2 regions of the Rhodoferax sp. GW822-FHT02D07 genome follow, and region 1 is predicted to be linked to the other one. Evidence: predicted binding sites of a transcription regulator. Region 1 holds the regulator's gene; the other holds the start of a gene.
What was found. The regulator FNR, encoded in region 1, switches genes on or off when oxygen is low (the NO sensors DNR and NnrR bind a similar motif). The targets are predictions, from matches to a motif close to TTGATNNNNATCAA.
Positions count from the first base shown of each region.

Region 2: AC1RNN_RS12370 (hemerythrin domain-containing protein) is a predicted target of FNR. The motif match lies at 3,584-3,597, and genes of this name have one in related genera.

Region 1 is NZ_JBXAOD010000001.1:776,774-785,747, forward strand. Features, by position in the region: gene ccoN (cytochrome-c oxidase, cbb3-type subunit I) at 1-754, shown strand, start outside; gene ccoO (cytochrome-c oxidase, cbb3-type subunit II) at 768-1,394, shown strand; gene AC1RNN_RS03665 (cbb3-type cytochrome oxidase subunit 3) at 1,413-1,550, shown strand; gene ccoP (cytochrome-c oxidase, cbb3-type subunit III) at 1,571-2,488, shown strand; gene ccoG (cytochrome c oxidase accessory protein CcoG) at 2,498-3,958, shown strand; gene AC1RNN_RS03680 (FixH family protein) at 3,978-4,265, shown strand; gene fnr (fumarate/nitrate reduction transcriptional regulator Fnr) at 4,315-5,034, opposite strand; gene hemN (oxygen-independent coproporphyrinogen III oxidase) at 5,222-6,625, shown strand; gene AC1RNN_RS03695 (sulfite exporter TauE/SafE family protein) at 6,635-7,318, shown strand; gene AC1RNN_RS03700 (sensor domain-containing diguanylate cyclase) at 7,370-8,440, shown strand; gene speB (agmatinase) at 8,454-8,974, opposite strand, start outside.
Region 2 is NZ_JBXAOD010000004.1:328,978-337,951, reverse strand. Features, by position in the region: gene AC1RNN_RS12375 (DUF748 domain-containing protein) at 1-3,521, opposite strand, end outside; gene AC1RNN_RS12370 (hemerythrin domain-containing protein) at 3,651-4,235, shown strand; gene AC1RNN_RS12365 (vanadium-dependent haloperoxidase) at 4,248-5,606, opposite strand; gene AC1RNN_RS12360 (CRTAC1 family protein) at 5,603-7,231, opposite strand; gene xylF (D-xylose ABC transporter substrate-binding protein) at 7,440-8,459, shown strand; gene AC1RNN_RS12350 (sugar ABC transporter permease) at 8,617-8,974, shown strand, end outside.

The DNA of each region.
Region 1 (8,974 bases):
CCCCAAGCAGGCCGAGCGCCCCGTCTACAGCTACCGCCTCTCCATCGTCCACTTCTGGGCGCTGATCTTCACCTACATGTGGGCTGGCCCCCACCACCTGCACTACACCGCACTGCCGGACTGGACGCAATCGGTCGGCATGGTGTTCTCGCTGATCCTGCTGGCGCCCAGCTGGGGCGGCATGATCAACGGCATCATGACGCTCAGCGGTGCCTGGCACAAGCTGCGTGACGACCCCATCCTGCGCTTCCTGATCGTGTCCCTGTCCTTCTACGGCATGAGCACGTTCGAGGGCCCGATGATGTCCATCAAGACCGTCAACGCCCTGAGCCACTACACCGACTGGACCGTGGGCCACGTGCACTCCGGCGCCCTGGGCTGGGTCGGTCTGGTGACCATGGGCTCCATGTACTACCTGATTCCCCGCCTGTTTGGCCGCAAACAGATGTACAGCGTCAAGGCCATCGAACTGCACTTCTGGACGGCCACCATTGGCATCGTGATCTACATCGCAGCCATGTGGATTGCCGGCGTGATGCAAGGCCTGATGTGGCGCGCCATCAACCCCGACGGCACGCTGACCTACACCTTCGTCGAATCGGTGAAGGCCACCTATCCCTTCTATGTGCTGCGCCTGCTGGGCGGCCTGCTGTACCTCGGCGGCATGCTCATCATGTTGTGGAACACGATCAAGACCGCCACGGCGGGCCGCGCCAGCCGCGTGACCATTCCTGCCGCTGCAGCCCACGCCTGAGGAGAACCAGAACATGGCACAAGAGAACCAAGGCTCCGGCCTCTCACACGAGAAGATCGAGACAAACAACTTCCTCATGATCGTGCTCATCCTGCTGGTGCTGCTGGTAGGGGGCATGGTGGAGATCGTTCCGCTCTTCTTCCAGAAGTCCACCACCGAGCCCATCACCGGTGTGCAGCCCTACACCGCATTGCAACTGGCCGGGCGCGATGTCTACATCCGCGAGGGTTGCTACAACTGCCACTCGCAGATGATCCGTCCCTTCCGCGCCGAGACACTGCGCTACGGCCACTACTCGGTGGCGGGCGAGTCGGTCTATGACCACCCCTTCCAGTGGGGCAGCAAGCGCACCGGGCCCGACCTGGCCCGCGTGGGTGGCCGATACAGCGATGAGTGGCACCGCATCCACCTGGGCAACCCGCGCGATGTGGTGCCCGAGTCCAATATGCCGGCCTACCCCTGGCTGGAGAAGACCCCGGTGGACGCCGAGAGCATGCCCACTCACATGCGGGCCCTGCGCAAGGTAGGCGTTCCTTATACCGACGAACAAATCGCCAAGGCTGCGGAAGAGCTCAAGGGCAAGACCGAGCTGGAAGCCACCATCGCCTACCTGCAATCCCTGGGCCTGGCCCTCAAGTAAGCCCCACAGGAGCACACCATGGATATCAACACCCTGCGTTCCCTGACCACTGTCGTTAGCTTCGTCGTGTTCATCGGCATCGTCTGGTGGTCCTGGTCCAAGCGGCGCACTGCCGACTTTGACGAGGCCGCCCAGCTCCCCTTCGAGCAGGACTGAAGCCCAACAAAGGAAGAGACATGAGCGACTTTACAAACAACTTCTGGTCGGTCTTTGTGACCGCCATCACCGTGGGCGGCATCGTGGCCTGTCTGTTGCTGCTCTGGTTCAGTGGCAAGGCCAAGGCCATGACGGCCCATGACAACACGACCGGCCACGTCTGGGACGGTGACCTGCGCGAGATGAACAACCCGCTGCCGCGCTGGTGGGTGTGGCTGTTCGTCATCACCATCGTGTTTGCCGGCATTTACCTTGCGCTGTACCCGGGCCTGGGCACTGCAGCTGGCAAGCTGGGCTGGACGCAGCAGGGCCAGTACCAGGCCGAAATGGCCAAGGGCCAGCAGGAAGTGGCACCGCTGTATGCCCGGTTCGAAGCCATGCCGCCCGAGGAAATTGCCAAGGACCCGCAGGCCCATGCCATTGGTGAACGCCTGTTCATGAACAACTGCGCCCAATGCCACGGCTCGGATGCACGCGGCTCCAAGGGCTTTCCCAACCTGACCGATGCAGACTGGCTGCATGGCGGCGCCCCGGACAAGATTGTGGAAACCCTGACCAAGGGCCGCATAGGTCAAATGCCCCCCATGGCAGCGGCTGTGGGCAGCGCGGACGATGTGAAAAACGTGGCCAACTATGTGCTCAGCCTCTCGGGCAGCCCGCATGACTCGGTGCGCGCCGCATTGGGCAAGCCCAAGTTTGCAGCCTGTGCCGCCTGCCACGGTGGCGACGGCAAGGGCAACACGGCTCTGGGTGCCCCCAACCTGACCGATGACATCTGGCTGCACGGCTACGGCGAGAACGCCATCGTGGCCATGATCAACAACGGCAAGACCAACCAGATGCCCGCGCAGGCCGACAAGCTCAGTCCGGCCCAGATCAAGGTGCTGGCCTCGTATGTTTGGGGCTTCTCCAACGGCGCAGTGGCAGCCAAGCAATAAGGTCTCTGCATGTCGGAGTCGTCACGGCCCATCATTCCCATCGCTGTGTCGAGCGACCGCGGCCCCATAGAGGCCCCGCCCGGTGCAGACGCGGAGATGGTGGCGCTGTACGAAGCCCACAAGAAGATATACCCGCGCAGCGTCTCCGGGGTTTTCTCCCGCTGGCGCTGGGCGCTCGTATTTCTGACCCAGTTGGTCTTCTATGGCCTGCCCTGGTTGCCCTGGGGTGATCGGCAGGCTGTGTTGTTTGACTTGGTCGCCAAGCGCTTCTACATCTTCAAGTTGGTGCTTTACCCGCAGGACTTTGTGTATCTCACAGGCCTGCTGGTGATTTCTGCGCTGTCGTTATTCCTGTTTACCGCGGTGGCGGGCCGCCTCTGGTGCGGATATGCCTGCCCGCAGACGGTCTATACCGAAATCTTTCTGTGGCTGGAGAAGTTTGCCGAAGGCGATCGATCCGCCCGCATGCGCCGCGATGCCGGGCGCTGGACGCTGGACAAGCTGTGGCGCAAGTCGGCCAAGCACGGGTTGTGGCTGACAGTTTCCCTGTGGACGGGCTTTACTTTTGTGGGCTACTTCACGCCCATCCGTACCTTGGCTGCCGAAGTGTTGGCGCTGGGCCTGGGGTCGTGGGAAATCTTCTGGGTGCTGTTCTACGGCTTTGCCACCTATGGCAATGCGGGCTACCTGCGTGAGCAGGTCTGCAAGTACATGTGCCCGTATGCGCGCTTCCAGAGCGCCATGTTTGACAAGGACACGCTGGTTGTCACCTACGACGCCGAGCGTGGTGAGCCGCGCGGCGCGCGCTCGCGCAAGGCTGACCTCAGCTCCCTGAATCTGGGCTCGTGTGTGGACTGCAGCCTATGCGTGCAAGTCTGCCCCACGGGCATTGATATCCGTAACGGCCTGCAGTACGAGTGCATAGGCTGCGGCGCCTGCGCGGATGTCTGCGACACGGTCATGGACAAGATGGGCTACGCCCCTGGCCTGGTGCGTTACTCCACCGAACACGCCGTGAGCGAACACTGGAGCCGGCGCGAGATCCTGCGCCATGTGGTGCGCCCGCGGGTGCTGGTCTATGGCGGCATCCTGCTGGCCGTAGTGGTGACCATGCTGGTGAGCTTGGGCCTGCGCACGCCCTTCAAGGTCGATGTGGTGCGTGACCGGGGCACGCTGGCGCGCATCGTGCAGGGCGGGCGCATTGAGAACGTATACCGCCTGCAGATCATGAACGCCACTGAACAGGATCTGGATTTCCGCATCACGGCCACTGGTCTGGAGGGCATCAGTACCTTGCTGGACACGCCCACTGTGGCGGTTGGTGCCACGGAGTCACGCTGGGTGGCGGTGCGGGTGCAGATTCCGTATGAGGGGGCCGTAGCCGGTTCCCATTCCATCCAGTTCCAATTGGACAGCACCGGCGTTGCCGACCAGGTTCACGAGAAGTCGGTATTTATCGTTCCCCGCTAGGTTTCTACCAGGAGTTTTTATGACCAGCACCGCTACACCCGAAGCCCAGCCCTGGTGGCGTTTTGGCCACGTCTGGCTGGTCCTGTCCGGCCCTGCCATTGTGGTGGTGGCCGGCTTTGTCACGATGTACCTTGCAGTGTCCGGCGCCGATCCGGTGGTGGACGAAAACTATTACCAGAAGGGGCTGGAAATCAATCGCACGCTGAGTACGCAAACGGTAGCGCCGGAGAGCCTGGCACCGTCCATGCAGGCGCGCAACCATGCAGCGACAGGCCTGCGCCCGGTGTCGCCAGGGGCCAAGCCCTGATGTAGGGGATGGGCGGAGAAAGAGGGGGAGCTGCCCGAGGGAGGGGGCCTCAGTTGCAGACCTTGGGGTTGACGATGTCCTTGAGCGCTTCGGTGTTGACGATGCGCACGTGGCGTTGCTTGACCTCGACAATGCCATCGTCCACGAACTTGGAGAAGGTGCGGCTCACGGTTTCGAGCTTGAGGCCCAGGTAGCTGCCGATCTCTTCGCGTGTCATGCGCAGCACCAGTTCATGTTGCGAGAAGCCACGTGCGTGCAGGCGCTGCACCAGGTTGAGCAGAAAAGCGGCCAGACGCTCCTCGGCCCGCATGCTGCCTAACAGCAGCATGACGCCGTTTTCGCGCACGATCTCGCGGCTCATGATCTTGTGCACATGGCGCTGCAGGGCGTTCACCTCGCGCGAGAGTTCCTCGATGCGGTCAAAGGGCATGACGCAGACTTCAGCGTCTTCCAGCGCGATCGCGTCGCAGGTGTGGTGGTCGTGGACGATGCCATCCAGGCCCATGACCTCGCCCGCCATCTGGAAACCAGTGACCTGGTCGCGCCCGTCTTCGGAGGCCACGCAGGTTTTGAAGAAGCCGGTGCGGATGGCGTACAGGTTGGTGAAACGGTCACCATTGCGGAACAGGTTGCCACCGCGCTTGATCTTGCGCCGGCTGGCTACCACCTCGTCGATCTTGTCGAGTTCGCTGCTGTTCAGGCCCAGGGGCATGCACAACTCGCGTAGGTTGCAATTGGAACAGGCCACCTTGATTGCTTGAGCGCTCAAGCCCACCGGCGTGATCGGAATGGACGCGTGTGTGTCGGCAGCTTTGTTGGACGGGTTGGCGTGTTCAAGCATGGTGTTCCCCTGATGCAAATCAATTATCCGCCCAAGCATCGGCGATCTCCTTGATGTAGGTCAAGTGGGTGCAGTCCCGCTTACGGCACATTGGAGCTGCCAGTTTGGAGTATTCATGAACGCAGCCGCCCATGCAACCGTGCCCGTATCCGAAAGTCTGCTGACCCGCTACGATATTTCCGGGCCGCGCTACACCTCTTACCCCACGGCGGATCGCTTTGTGGAGGCCTTCTCGGCCGATGACTACGCCCAGGCCCTGGCCCAGCGGCGCAGTGGCGCGGCCGCGCTGGCGCTGCCCCTGTCTTTGTATGTGCACATTCCGTTTTGCGAGTCGCTGTGCTACTACTGCGCCTGCAACAAGATCATTACCAAGCACCATGACAAGGCCGCCACCTACCTGCGCTATCTGAGCCGCGAGGTGGATCTGCACACCGAGCGCATGGGCATGGGCCAGATGGTGAGCCAGTTGCACCTGGGTGGTGGTACGCCCACCTTCCTGAGCGATACCGAATTGCGCGAGCTTATGGCCATGCTGCGGCGCAGCTTCAACTTTGCGCCCGGGGGGGAGTATTCCATCGAGGTGGACCCGCGCACCATCGATACGACACGCCTGGACACCCTGGCCGAGCTGGGCTTCAACCGTCTGAGCTTTGGCGTGCAGGACTTTGACCCTGCTGTACAGAAGGCCGTGCACCGCATCCAGCCAGCCGAGCAGGTGTTTGCGCTGGTGGAGGCGGCGCGCGCGCGCGGCTTCGAGTCCATCAACGTGGACCTGATCTACGGCCTGCCCCAGCAAAGCCCCGAATCCTTTGACCGCACGCTGGCCCAGGTGACCACGCTCAAACCCGACCGTATTGCGCTCTATGCCTATGCCCACCTGCCTGAGCGCTTCAAGCCGCAGCGCCGCATTGCCACCGTGGCCCTGCCGGGTGCGGCCTCCAAGGTGTCCATGCTGTCGCGCTCGCTCGCGGCGTTCATGGGGGCTGGCTATGTCTATGTGGGCATGGACCACTTTGCATTGCCCGGCGATGCGCTGGCCGTGGCCAAGCGCCAGGGCCGGTTGCACCGCAATTTTCAGGGCTACAGCACCCAGCCCGATTGCGACCTGATCGCGCTGGGTGTCTCCGCCATTGGCCGCATTGGTGCAACCTACAGCCAGAACGCCAAGACCTTGGACGAGTACTACGACTACCTGGACCAGGGCCGCTTTCCTACCGTGCGCGGCCTGGCCGTCACGCGGGACGACCTGGTGCGCCGCGCCGTCATCATGGCGCTAATGTGCCAAGGACAGCTGCAGTTCGAGTCCATCAACCTGGCCTATCTGATCGACTTCAAGAGCTACTTTGCCCCGGAGCTTGAGGCGTTGGCGTCGCTGCAGGCCCAGGGCATGGTGCTGGTGGACGACAGCGGCATCCAGGTCACGGCTCAGGGCTGGTTCTTTGTGCGCGCCGTGGCCATGGTGTTTGACAAGTACCTGCAGACCGATCGCACACGGGCACGCTTTTCCAAGATCATCTAGCATGGCCTGATGCAATCCTCCCTGGCACTCACGGCTCTGGTGATGGGGCTGGTTGGCGGCCCGCACTGTGTGGTCATGTGCGGTGCTGCCTGCGCCGGCATCGGGCAGGCGGCCGGCACTCGCCAGGGCGCGGCCCTGCTGCTGTTCCAACTGGGCCGGGTACTGGGCTACGCCCTGATGGGCGGCTTGGCCGCAGCATCCATGCAGGGCTTGGGTTGGCTTACGGTGTACAGCGCGGCGCTGCGGCCGGTCTGGTCCATGGTGCATGTGGCGGCTCTGGTGCTGGGCCTGCTGTTGCTGTGGCAGGCACGCCAGCCGCTATGGCTGCAGGCGGGCGCGCGCACCGTCTGGGCCCGGACGCGCAACCTGGGCTTGCGCTGGGGGCGCGGTGCGCCGCTGCTGCTGGGCGTGGCCTGGGCGCTGTTGCCATGCGGACTGCTGTATTCCGCGCTGTTGGTGGCCGCTCTGGCAGGCGATGTACTTAGTGGTGCAGCTGTCATGGCCCTGTTTGCGCTGGGCACGGCGGTCACCATGCTCGCAGGGCCGTGGTTGTGGCTCCGCTTGAAAGCGGGGCGGGCGGGGGATGGGCAATGGGGGGTACGTCTGGCCGGGGCGGCGCTGGCAGGCAGTTCGGGCTGGGCATTGTGGATGGGGCTGGTGCACAATGAGGCGCCATGGTGCATCACGCCGTGATACACCGTCGCTTGTGCCATTTGTCCCACCCCTTGTTGGAGGGTGCCCGCCATGGATCCAGACGCCCGTGTGACCGAAGCCCTGCGCCTGGAAGAGCTGCGTAGCCTCAACGTACTGGACACCACGGCCGAGCAGGCCTATGACGACGTCGTCAAGCTTGCCGCTTTCATCTGCGATACCCCCATAGCCATGGTCTCCCTGGTGGACGAAGACCGCCAGTGGTTCAAGGCCCGGCACGGCATTAATGACATGGAGACACCGCGCGGCCAAGCCTTCTGTGCCCACGCCATCACGGAGCCGGACTCCCTGATGGAGGTGCCCAATGCGCTGCAGGACCAGCGCTTTGTCGACAACCCCTTGGTGACTGGCGATATGGGGCTCCGCTTTTATGCGGGCGTACCGCTGCTCATGCCTTCAGGTGCCGCCTTGGGTACGGTGTGCGTGATTGACCGTGTGCCCCGCAAGCTCACCGAAGCCCAGGCCGATGCGCTCAAAGCATTGTCACGCCAAGTAGTTCAACTGCTGGCCTTGCGCAGGGCCAATGCCGAGCTGCAATTGCTCACCCAGGCCCAGAGCCAGCGCCAGCGTGAGCTGGAGGCCATGCAGGCCGAGCTCAAGCTGCTCAATGAAGAACTGGCAGAGCAAACCCTCACCGATGCACTGACCAGCCTGAAAAATCGCCGTGCCTTTGACCGCCTGCTGGCGAGTGAGCATGCCCGCGCGCAGCGCAACCGCTCCACCCTGGGCGTACTGATGGTGGATGTGGACCACTTCAAGGCCTATAACGACCAGTACGGCCACCAGGCCGGCGACCAGGCCCTGCGCGCCGTGGCCGGGGCCATTCAGTCTGAGGCCCGCACTTACGACCATGTCACCCGTTACGGTGGCGAGGAGTTCTCGGTGATCCTGCCCGATACCCAGGTGGCGGATGCGCGGGCCGTGGCCGAGCGCATCCGTTTGGCGGTGCAGGCGCTCAAGGGTCTACACCGCCCCGTGACTGTCAGCGTGGGCATTGCCATGTCCACCGCCCAGTCCACGCCTGCGGAGCTGGTCAGCCGTGCCGACCAGGCGCTGTACCAGGCCAAGCAGGCCGGGCGTAACCGGGTGCACACACTGCTCTGAACCGCCTCGGGTCTCAGCGGCGCACGACGCCGGGCATCACGCACAGCAGCTCATAGGCCAGGTTGGCACCCAGCAGCGCGGTGGTGCCTTGCGGGTCGTAAGGGGGTGAGACTTCCACCACGTCGGCGCCAATCAGGTCCAGGCCCCAGGCGCCGCGGATGATTTCCAGCGTTTGCGGCACGGTGAGGCCGGCGATCTCGGGCGTGCCGGTGCCGGGGGCGTAGGCGGGGTCAATGCCGTCAATGTCCAGCGAGAAGTACACCGGGCCGACGCCCAAGCGCTCGCGCACTTCGACCATCAGGGGCGTAAGCGACTTGCCCCAGCATTCCTCCACCTGCACCACGCGAAAGCCCTGCTGGCGGCACCAGTCAAAGTCTTCGGCGGTGTAGCCGGTGCCGCGCAGGCCAATTTGTACCGTGCGGTGCGGGTCAATCAGCCCTTCTTCGACAGCACGGCGAAACGTGGTGCCGTGGGCGATCTTCTCGCCAAACATGTCGTCGTTCACATCGGCATGGGCGTCGATGTGGATCAGAC
Region 2 (8,974 bases), on a different contig from region 1:
TTGGCCAGCAGCAGAGCCTCCATGTCGGGCACTTCGATGTCCTTGGTCAGGCCCACCAGGTTGCGTGGCTTGGTGATGTCGGCACGGCGGTACACGGCGCGCAGCAGCACCGGCATTTCTTCGGTGCTGTAGCTGTTCACGACTGCGGCGTCCTGCCCTTGCCCCGTGGCGCGGCGGCGCTTCTCCGCCAACAACAGGCCCTTGAGGCGCTCGCGCTTGATGGCTTCGCGCTCGGCCTCCAGATTGGCCGTGCCCAACACTGTCAGGCGCAAGGCGGGCCGGTCTGTAAGGGCCTTGGCTACCTTGTCCAGCCCGGCCTTGGCGGGTTCGCTGAGCGTGCTGCTGCCGGGTGCGAAGGCCACGGTGCTGAGTTCGGCGCTGCCGCCGCCACCCAGCGCATTCGCCAGCAGACTGAAGGGGGCGGTGATGGCCTTGGTCACCAGATTGGTGATGACTTTCCAGATCACCGGGCCGATGCGGAACTGCGGGTCGTTGAGCGAGCCACTGATGGGCAGGTCCAGGTCGATCACGCCATTGCGGTCGGCCAAGAGCGCCACGGCCAGCTTGACCGGCAGGCTGTTGGGCGCGCCATCCACCTTGTCGCCAAAGCTGAGTTGGTTGAGCACCAGCTTGTTGCTGGCGGTGAGCTGGCCATCGGGCTGCACGGTGTAGCGCACGTCCACGCTGAGCTTGCCGCGCTCGATTCCATAGCCCGCGTATTTGACCGCGTAGGGAGAGAGCGGCGGCAGCTCCAGGTCGCGAACCTTGCCCGCCACGTCCAGCGCCAGCGGCTTGGCCAGGGGGTTGAGCTTGCCGGTGATCTCCAGCGAGGCCGTACCCTCCGCGCGGCCGCGCAGCTCCAGATCGGCCAGTTGCACTGCGCCATTCGCGGGCTGACTGGAGAACTGGCTGAGCTTGCCGGTCAGGTCGCTGAGGTTGGCGGTGTAGTTGGGCTGAATAAAGCGGTCAGAAAACAGCACCCGGCCGTTGACCAGGCTGATGGGGCCCACGGTGATGATGGGGTCAAGCCCCTTGGCGGTGGCAGGTGCGCTCGCTGCCGGGGCGGCCGATGCGGGAGCACTGGCCCCAGCGGCTGCGGGCGCAGGCGGACCGCTCAGATCCTGCAGGTTCAGGCGGCCTGCGGGGCTGACGATGAGGCGGGCGTAGAAGTCGGACAGCGCCGCCTCGCGCACACTGACACGCGTAGCAGCACCGGGCTGCAGGGACAAGTCGATACCTGGGACGTTGAGCGACTTCCAGCTCAGCAGCTCCTCGGCAAAGCCGCCCGCTGCGCCCTGCACGGTGTTGGCGCGAAAGTCTTCCAGCTGCGCGTCGCCTTTGAGCGCGACTTCGGGGCCGCGCGGCGTGCTGGCAAAGCGCAACTGGCCCTTGAAACTGGCGTCGGCGCGCAGCACATCAAGATTGAGCTGGCTGGCCACATAGGGCACCAGCGCATGCACGGGCAGCTCCAGCAGCTCCACACTGCCCTGGGCCTGCAGCGGGTCCCAGGCCACTGTGCCCTGGTAGCGCAAACTGCCGGCATCGGCCTGGCCGGATTTGACATGGGCGCTCAGCGTCACAGGCACGGGCTTCTTCCCGTCCAGCGCTGCGCCCTTGGCCTGCAGGTTCAGGGCCGAGACTTCCAGCCGCACCGGGCGCGCGTTGACGCGGTCGGTGAACTGCACACTGGCGTCCTGCACATTCAGCTCGCCCAGGCTGACCTTCCAGGGCGCGGCGGCGGGGCTGCTGGTGGGGGCTGCGGGTGCCGCCTCACTGTCAGCGCCCTTCCTGAGCCAATGCGCAAACATCCATTGCCCGTCGGCTTCACGGCGCACACCGCTGCTGGCGCGCTGCAGCAGCAGCTTGCCCACGCGCGCTGTGCGTGCGGCGGGGTCCACCTGCGCGTCCAGCACCTCCAGCAACTTGAACTGCGGCAGGTCGTTGGACGAGGGACCCGTGCGATCCGCGCGGCCCGCACTCGCCGCTTTGGCTTCGCCCACCAGCGCCGCATCGCGCACGGCCAGGCGCTGCACCGTGGCCTTGACCTGCTCGCCCTGCCAACTGGCTGCCAGTTGCGCGTCCACCAGACCACGCACCCCGGGTTCCAGAAACTGCGCCACATAGGGTGATGCCAGTGCGAGCGACAGGTCGTTGAACTTGGCCTGGACGCGGCCTTCGGCCAGCGTGCCGTCCAACTGCAGGGCCAGCCGTGCGGGCGCACCCTTGCCGGGCACGGTGGCCGAAGCCTCGGCACTGAAGGGCTGGGCCATGGGCCAGCGAATGTCCTTGGCGTCCAGCGTCAAATCAGTTAGCGCCAGCTTGGCGGCGGGCTGGGTCTGCTGGTCCAGCCAGTCCACCGCACCGCCGCGCAGGGCCAGGCGGTCCAGCTGCACCGCCCATCCAGCACTTTCCGCTGGAGGCTTTGTGTCTTTTTGAGCTGTAGCCCCCGTGGAATTTGCGCGAGCAGCTCCTTTTTTAGGAGCATTCTGATTGCTGCCCGTTGTCAGATCGAGGTTGATGTGCCCGTTGCGGGCACGGGTGGCGGTAAGCCGGGGCTGGTTGATCTCCAGCGCGGACAAGGTGACGCGCTGTTCCAGCGGGCGCACATCGGCCAGCTCGGCGCGCACGCTGTCCACCGCCAGCAAGGGGGAGCCAACACCATCGGCCAGCGCCAGTTTGCCCACCGTCACCACGCCCGAGAGCGTGACCGCGTTGTCGGGGTTCTGCACAAAGCCCAGCTTCAGCTCGGCGTCCACCACCGCGCTGCGCGGCTTCACGGGCAGACTAGCGGGCAAATACGGCAGGTAGGGCGCCAGGTCGAACTGGCTGATCTTGAGTTGCGCCTCGCCCTGGCGGGTCTGGGCAAACGGCGTGCCCTGGGCCGCCGTATCAAAGGCACTGCCATTGAGCACAAAGGCCAGGCGCGGCGCCACCAGCACATCGCGCTTGGACGCAAAGTTGCTCAGGAAAGGCAGGCTCAGATGCAGGTCGCGCAGCGCATGGCGGTGCTCCTGGCCGGGCAGGCCTTGGTCCACATAGTCGAGGTTGGCGCCGCTGAGCGTGAGGTTGTAGACCGCAAAGCGCAGCGGGGCGCCGGGTGGGGTGTCCGACGGAGCACTCAGGCGTTGCACGATGTCGTCCACGTCGTAGTGCCCGTCGCCCGTGTGGGTGAGTTGCGCCTGCACGCCCTCCACCGCCACCGCGTCCACCACCGGCGCCAGGCGAAACAGGGATTGCAACTCCGCGTCCACATAAATACGCGCCACACTGAGTTGCGGCGTACTGCCATCGGCCTTGGCCACCGCCAGGTCGCGCACCGTGAGTTCCAGCGACCAGGGCGAGAACTCGATGGCACCCACGGTGACAGTGCGCCCCAGCAGGGCCGACAGCCGGGTCTGCGCCTGGCTCTTGGCGATGGAGGGCACCACCGCCCTGGCCAGGGCCCACAGCAACACCAGCGCCCCCAGCGCAAAGGCCAGGCGGCGCAACCAGGGGCGAAAACGGGGGGAGAGAGAGATCATGGCAACAGCAGGAAGGTGGGGCTCAGAACGGATGGTAACGGCGCCGCCGGCAACGCACAGCGTTGACCTGCATCAAGCCCCCACGGCGTGCAACGTGGGATGCTCCACTGCACCCGAGGAGACCCCACCATGTCGAGCACCAGCCTGCAAACCATTTACCAAGAACACGCAGCCCTCAGCGCCATGCTGCAATCCCTGCTGCAGATGCTGGACCGCGGGCCAGGCGACACGCCCGAACGTTTTTTCGATGTGCTGCGCGCCATGCTGTTCTACATCGACGAGTTCCCCGAGCGCCTGCACCACCCCAAGGAATCCAACCTGCTGTTTCCGCGCGTGGTGCGCCTGGCCCCCGAGACCATGGACGCCGTCGTCCAGCTGGAAAAAGACCACGCCCACAGCGAAACTGCGGTGCGCGAGCTGCAGCATCTGCTGTTGGCCTGGGAGTTGGTGGGCGAGAGCCGCCACGCCGCCTTTGACACCGCCGTGCGCCAGTATGTGCAGGCCTACCTGGACCACATGAAGCTGGAGGAGAGCGCCATTCTGCCAGTGGCCCAGGCCGTGCTCAGCGAAGCCGATTGGGCCGAACTGGACGCCGCCTTTGCCCACAATGTCGACCCGCTCACGGGCAAGCACCCGCGCGACCCCGCCTACGACCGACTGTTCACCCGCATCGTGATGCGGGCGCCAGCGCCGATTGGCGTGGGCGAGGCCTGAGCCGGGGCTGCCTCAGCGCGTCAGCCGTAGCGCCAGCACCTGCTGGGCCACACAACGTCCCTGCACCTTGCCGCCCTCAATGCCACTGCGGAAGTGGATGCCGGCGTACATGCGCGAGATGGCGGCTTCGTCGGCCGCCACGCGGAAGCTAGCAAAGGTGCGTGGGCCCCAACCCCGGTCGTTGTGGGTGTTGTCGATAAACGGCTTGTTGGCGCCAAAGGCCGCCTCCAGAATGCCGGCCGCCGCACTGGACTGCACCGAATGCCCCGACGGATATTCCGGGAACGGCGGTGTGTGCATCAGCGTGGGCACCCAGTTGCTGTCGATCACCAGTTGCACGTAGGTCACCGGGCGCAGCAGGCTCACGGTGTACTTGGTCTTCCAACCCGCAATGAAGGCATCGGCCATGGCCATGTTCAGGCGCACCATGGTTTGGGCAGCCTGGGCCAGGTCGGCTTTTTGTTGCTTGAGCAAGTCGTTGGCAATGTAGACCCAGTGGCCGGCGGGCGTGGGGGTCTTGAGGGGGTCATCCGCCCAGTAGAGCGACACCTGGCGCTGCTCCTGCGTGGCCTTGTTGCTGACCTGGTAGACCTCGTTGGCCTCCTTGTAGAAGGCGGAGCTGGGGCTTTCGGAATACGGCGGCGGCGGGGGTGCGGCGCAGGCGCTGCTGGTCTTGAGCACAAAGGGACGCACATCGCCCCACCAGGGCAGGAGCGCTGGCGCAAACGCGGGCGGCGTGGCTGACCACTGCCCCTCGCCACTGGGCGGCACGTAGTTTTGTTGGCTGCGCCGCAACGGGCCCCAGGCCTCGTGGCCGCCGTCCGTGCGTGCCCAGGTCATGATGGCCATGGCCATAAGCTTGCCAAAGGTTTCCGAGCGGTTGGTGATTTCTGGCGTGACCGTGTTGGGGTCGAAGTCCTGGCTGTATTTCAGCGGCAGGCTGCGCTCCAGCAGGTCGATGCGGGCCTTGTTCTCGGCACTGGCGGTGGGAAACATCATGCGCGTCATCGTCGCCAATGACGCATTGGCCACCGTGGGCCAGTGCAGCACCTCGTCGGGCTGGGCCCAGGGCAGCGACTGCAGCTCGTTGAGCTGGCCGGCCAGGCTCTGGTACTGCGGCATGCCGGGGACCACCGACTCGTACAAGGCCAACCCCATGTAGGCAAATGCGCGGGACGCGACCGGCGGGCTGAAGCCCGGCGTTTGCTGCGTGAGCAGCAGGGCCAGGCTGAACCATTCGTTGGCCACACTGGTGCTGAAGGCGCTGGCCGGCCGGGCAGTGGGTGAGGCCTGTTGCGCCTGCGCGGGCAAGAGCGCGCTGGACCAGGCGCAGGCACCGGCCAGGCACAGGGAGAGCAATCGGTGTTTCATGGGGCTTTCCAGTTCGCAAGGCCTTGGGGGCTGAGGGTGTAGAAGGCATCGGCCTTGGCGGGCATCCAGTCGCTCCAACCGCCATGCGGCCATTGCACGCGCAGCTGCACGTTGCTGGCAGCACCCAAGCCAAAGTGCATCCAGCCCAGGTGGCCGCTGGCATGGCCGCCACCCACGGTGAGCTCTTGGCGGATCACGCGGGCGGCATCACCTTCGCCCAGTTTCACCTCTACCCAAGCGCCCACCGCATCGCGGTTGCTGTCGGGTTGCTGCAGACGCAATTGCAGCCAGCGGCTGGCTTCGGCGGGGGCACCACTGTTCAGCTGGCGCCACAGCTGGGCTTTGTCCCAGCGGTTGACCACCAGCACGTCCAGCAGGCCATCGCCATTCAGGTCCACCACCATGCCGCCACGACCGCGCTTGAAGCTGGCAAGCCCAGCTTGGCTGCCAGCCTCCACAAAGTTGCCGTCGGCTTTTTGCAGCAGCAAGTTGTTGGGGTCCAGGGTTGCAAAATCGGGCATGGTGGACACATTGCCCTTGACCACAAACAGATCGGCGAGACCATCGTTGTTCATGTCGGCAAACTGTGCATGCCAGGCGGTGCTGGGGTGCACATCGCCACCCACATAGGGCCGGTGCGCGGTCACGCCGCGCTTGAAGGCAATGTCCTTGTAGTGCGGCTGGGCAGCACCGGCGTCCAGGGTCTGCAGCTTGTTGTCGGACATGCTGGTCAGAAACACCTCGGGGTAACCGTCCCCATCCAGGTCCTGACTCGCTATGCCCATGCCCCAGATCTGCAGCGGCTTCCAGCCTTGGGCGGCGGTGTAGAGCACCGGCGCCGCACCGGCTGGCACTTGCCAGAGCTGCTCTTCGCCACCCTTGTAGTACTCGCGGTCATTGCTCACGCGCAACGCGGCCGTGCCCGAGCGGTTCCAGTCCGAGAACAGCATGGACAGCGCGCAGTGGCCCGGCACCAGCGGTGTGGCTGCTTGGTAGCCGCCGCCCTCCTTGGGGCGCAGCAGCAAGCCGGGGGTGCAACTGCCCCAGGGAAACTCGGGCTTGCTACGGTCGGTGTAGGTGCCAAAGGCCAGCGTGGGCCAGCGCTGGCCCTGCTCCCAGGTGGCCGAGAAGGCGGTGTGCCAGCCATTGCCGGTGCGGATGTTCCAGGCCTCGTTGGCCTTCTCGAACTTGCACTGGCCCAACCCCTTGAAAACCTGCACCTCGCCCACGCGCAGCACCACCAAGTCCGTCTGCCCGTCTCCATCAATATCCAGCGGGTAGGCGCCAATGGCATTGGTCAGCTCCAGGCCGGAGCGCTCTTCCTGCAGCTTGAGCAGTCCGCCGCGGGCGCTGCGGTTGCGGTAAAACTTGGCTTTGTTGACCCCCGCAGTGACGTAGACCTCGGGCAGGCCGTCGGCATCGCAATCGAAGGTGGCCACACCACCGCCCACCATGTACTCGCCCTCGCCTTCAAAGCGGCTTTGCAGGCCGGCGGTGTCGGTTTCTTCGACAAAACGGGGAATGCCCGGCCCAGGCACATCGGCCGCGAGCGCCAGCTGCGCAAGACACAGGCCCAGCGCCGTGGCACGCGCAGCGCGGCGCGAAATCCAATCCAGAGGGTGCACGCTGGAATCCTTTGTGAAAAATGAATGGTGGCGGTGATCTTATTAAGTTCGATCAATAAACTATGTCGGGTTTCCCCCTATTCGCTTTATCCAAGGGCGTTCTGATAATTAGTTTGTCGTCCTTACTAAATGCAGCGTGTTGCATTTAAGGCAGCACGACGGGCTTGTTTCAGGCCCTTTCAACACCAACAACCTACCGGAGACATTGATGAAACTGAAGACAACCCTGACCGCACTGGCCCTGAGCCTGGCCGCTGCGGGCGCATTTGCCCAAGTCGTGGGCGTGAGCTGGTCCAACTTTCAGGAAGAACGCTGGAAGACCGACGAAGCCGCCATCAAGGCCCAGTTGGCCAAGGACGGCGCCACCTACATCAGCGCCGACGCCGGCGGCTCTCCCGAGAAGCAACTGGCCGACATCGACAGTCTGATCGCCAAGGGTGCCAAGGCGCTCATCGTTCTTGCCATGGACAAGGACGCCATCCTGCCCGCCGTGAACAAGGCCAACCAGCAAAAGATTCCGGTAATCGCCTATGACCGCCTGATCGAAGCACCCGGTGTGTTCTACATCACCTTCGACAACGTGGAAGTGGGCCGCATGCAGGCCCGCGCCATCCTGGAAGCCAAGCCCAAGGGCAACTACGTGATGATCAAGGGCTCCCCCACCGACCCCAACGCCAACTTCCTGCGCGGTGGCCAGCAGGAGATCATTGATGCCGCCGTGAAGAAGGGCGACATCAAGATCGTGGGCGAGGAATACACCGACGGCTGGAAGCCAGAAGTGGCCCAGAAGAACATGGAGCAAATCCTCACCAAGACCGGTGGCAAGGTAGACGCCGTGGTGGCCTCCAACGACGGCACGGCCGGCGGTGTGGTGGCTGCTCTGACCGCCAAGGGCATCAAGGGCATCCCCGTGTCCGGCCAGGACGGTGACCACGCTGCGCTGAACCGCGTGGCCCTGGGCAGCCAGACCGTGTCGGTGTGGAAAGACGCCCGTGACCTGGGCCGTGACGCTGCCGCTGCTGCCGTGGTGCTGGCCAAGGGCCAAAAAGTGGCAGCCGCCCAGACCTGGAACGGCGGCGAGAAGAAAGTGGCCCTACAGGCCCAGTTCCTCAAGCCCGTGCCCATCACCGCCAAGAACCTCGACGTGGTTGTGAAGGCTGGCTGGATCAAGAAGGATGAGCTCTGCAAGGGCGTGGACGCTGCAAAAGCCCCCGCAGCTTGTAAGTAAGCATCACCCCCTGAGCCGCTGCGCGGCTCCCCCCTCTCTCGCCTGCGGCGGGAGGGGGGCGCACCCGGCGGCCTGGCAGAGCCAGTTCCGCGGGTGCTCTGGGCTCTAACAGCCCGCGGTTTTTTGTGTCTTGCGGAGAACGCATGTGAATCCCCTTTTGAATTCCCTGAAACAGGCCGGTATCGACTGGCGCCTGGTGATGATGGGCACGGTGCTGGCAGCTATAGCCCTCGTGTTCAACGTCCTCTCGGGCGGCCTGTTTCTGTCCCCTGAAAACCTCTACAACATCGCCCAGCAGACGGCCGTGGTCGGTGTCGTCGCCACCGTCGTCGTACTCATCATCGTGGCGCGCCATATCGATCTCTCGGTGGGTTCGGTCATGGGCTTTGTGGGCGTGCTGATCGCCACACTCATGTACACCGGCGGCTGGCACTGGGTGACCGCCTCCTTGGCCGGCTTGGCCGTGGCCATCGCCGTGTCGCTCTACCAGGGCGCACTCACCGCCAAGCTGGGCG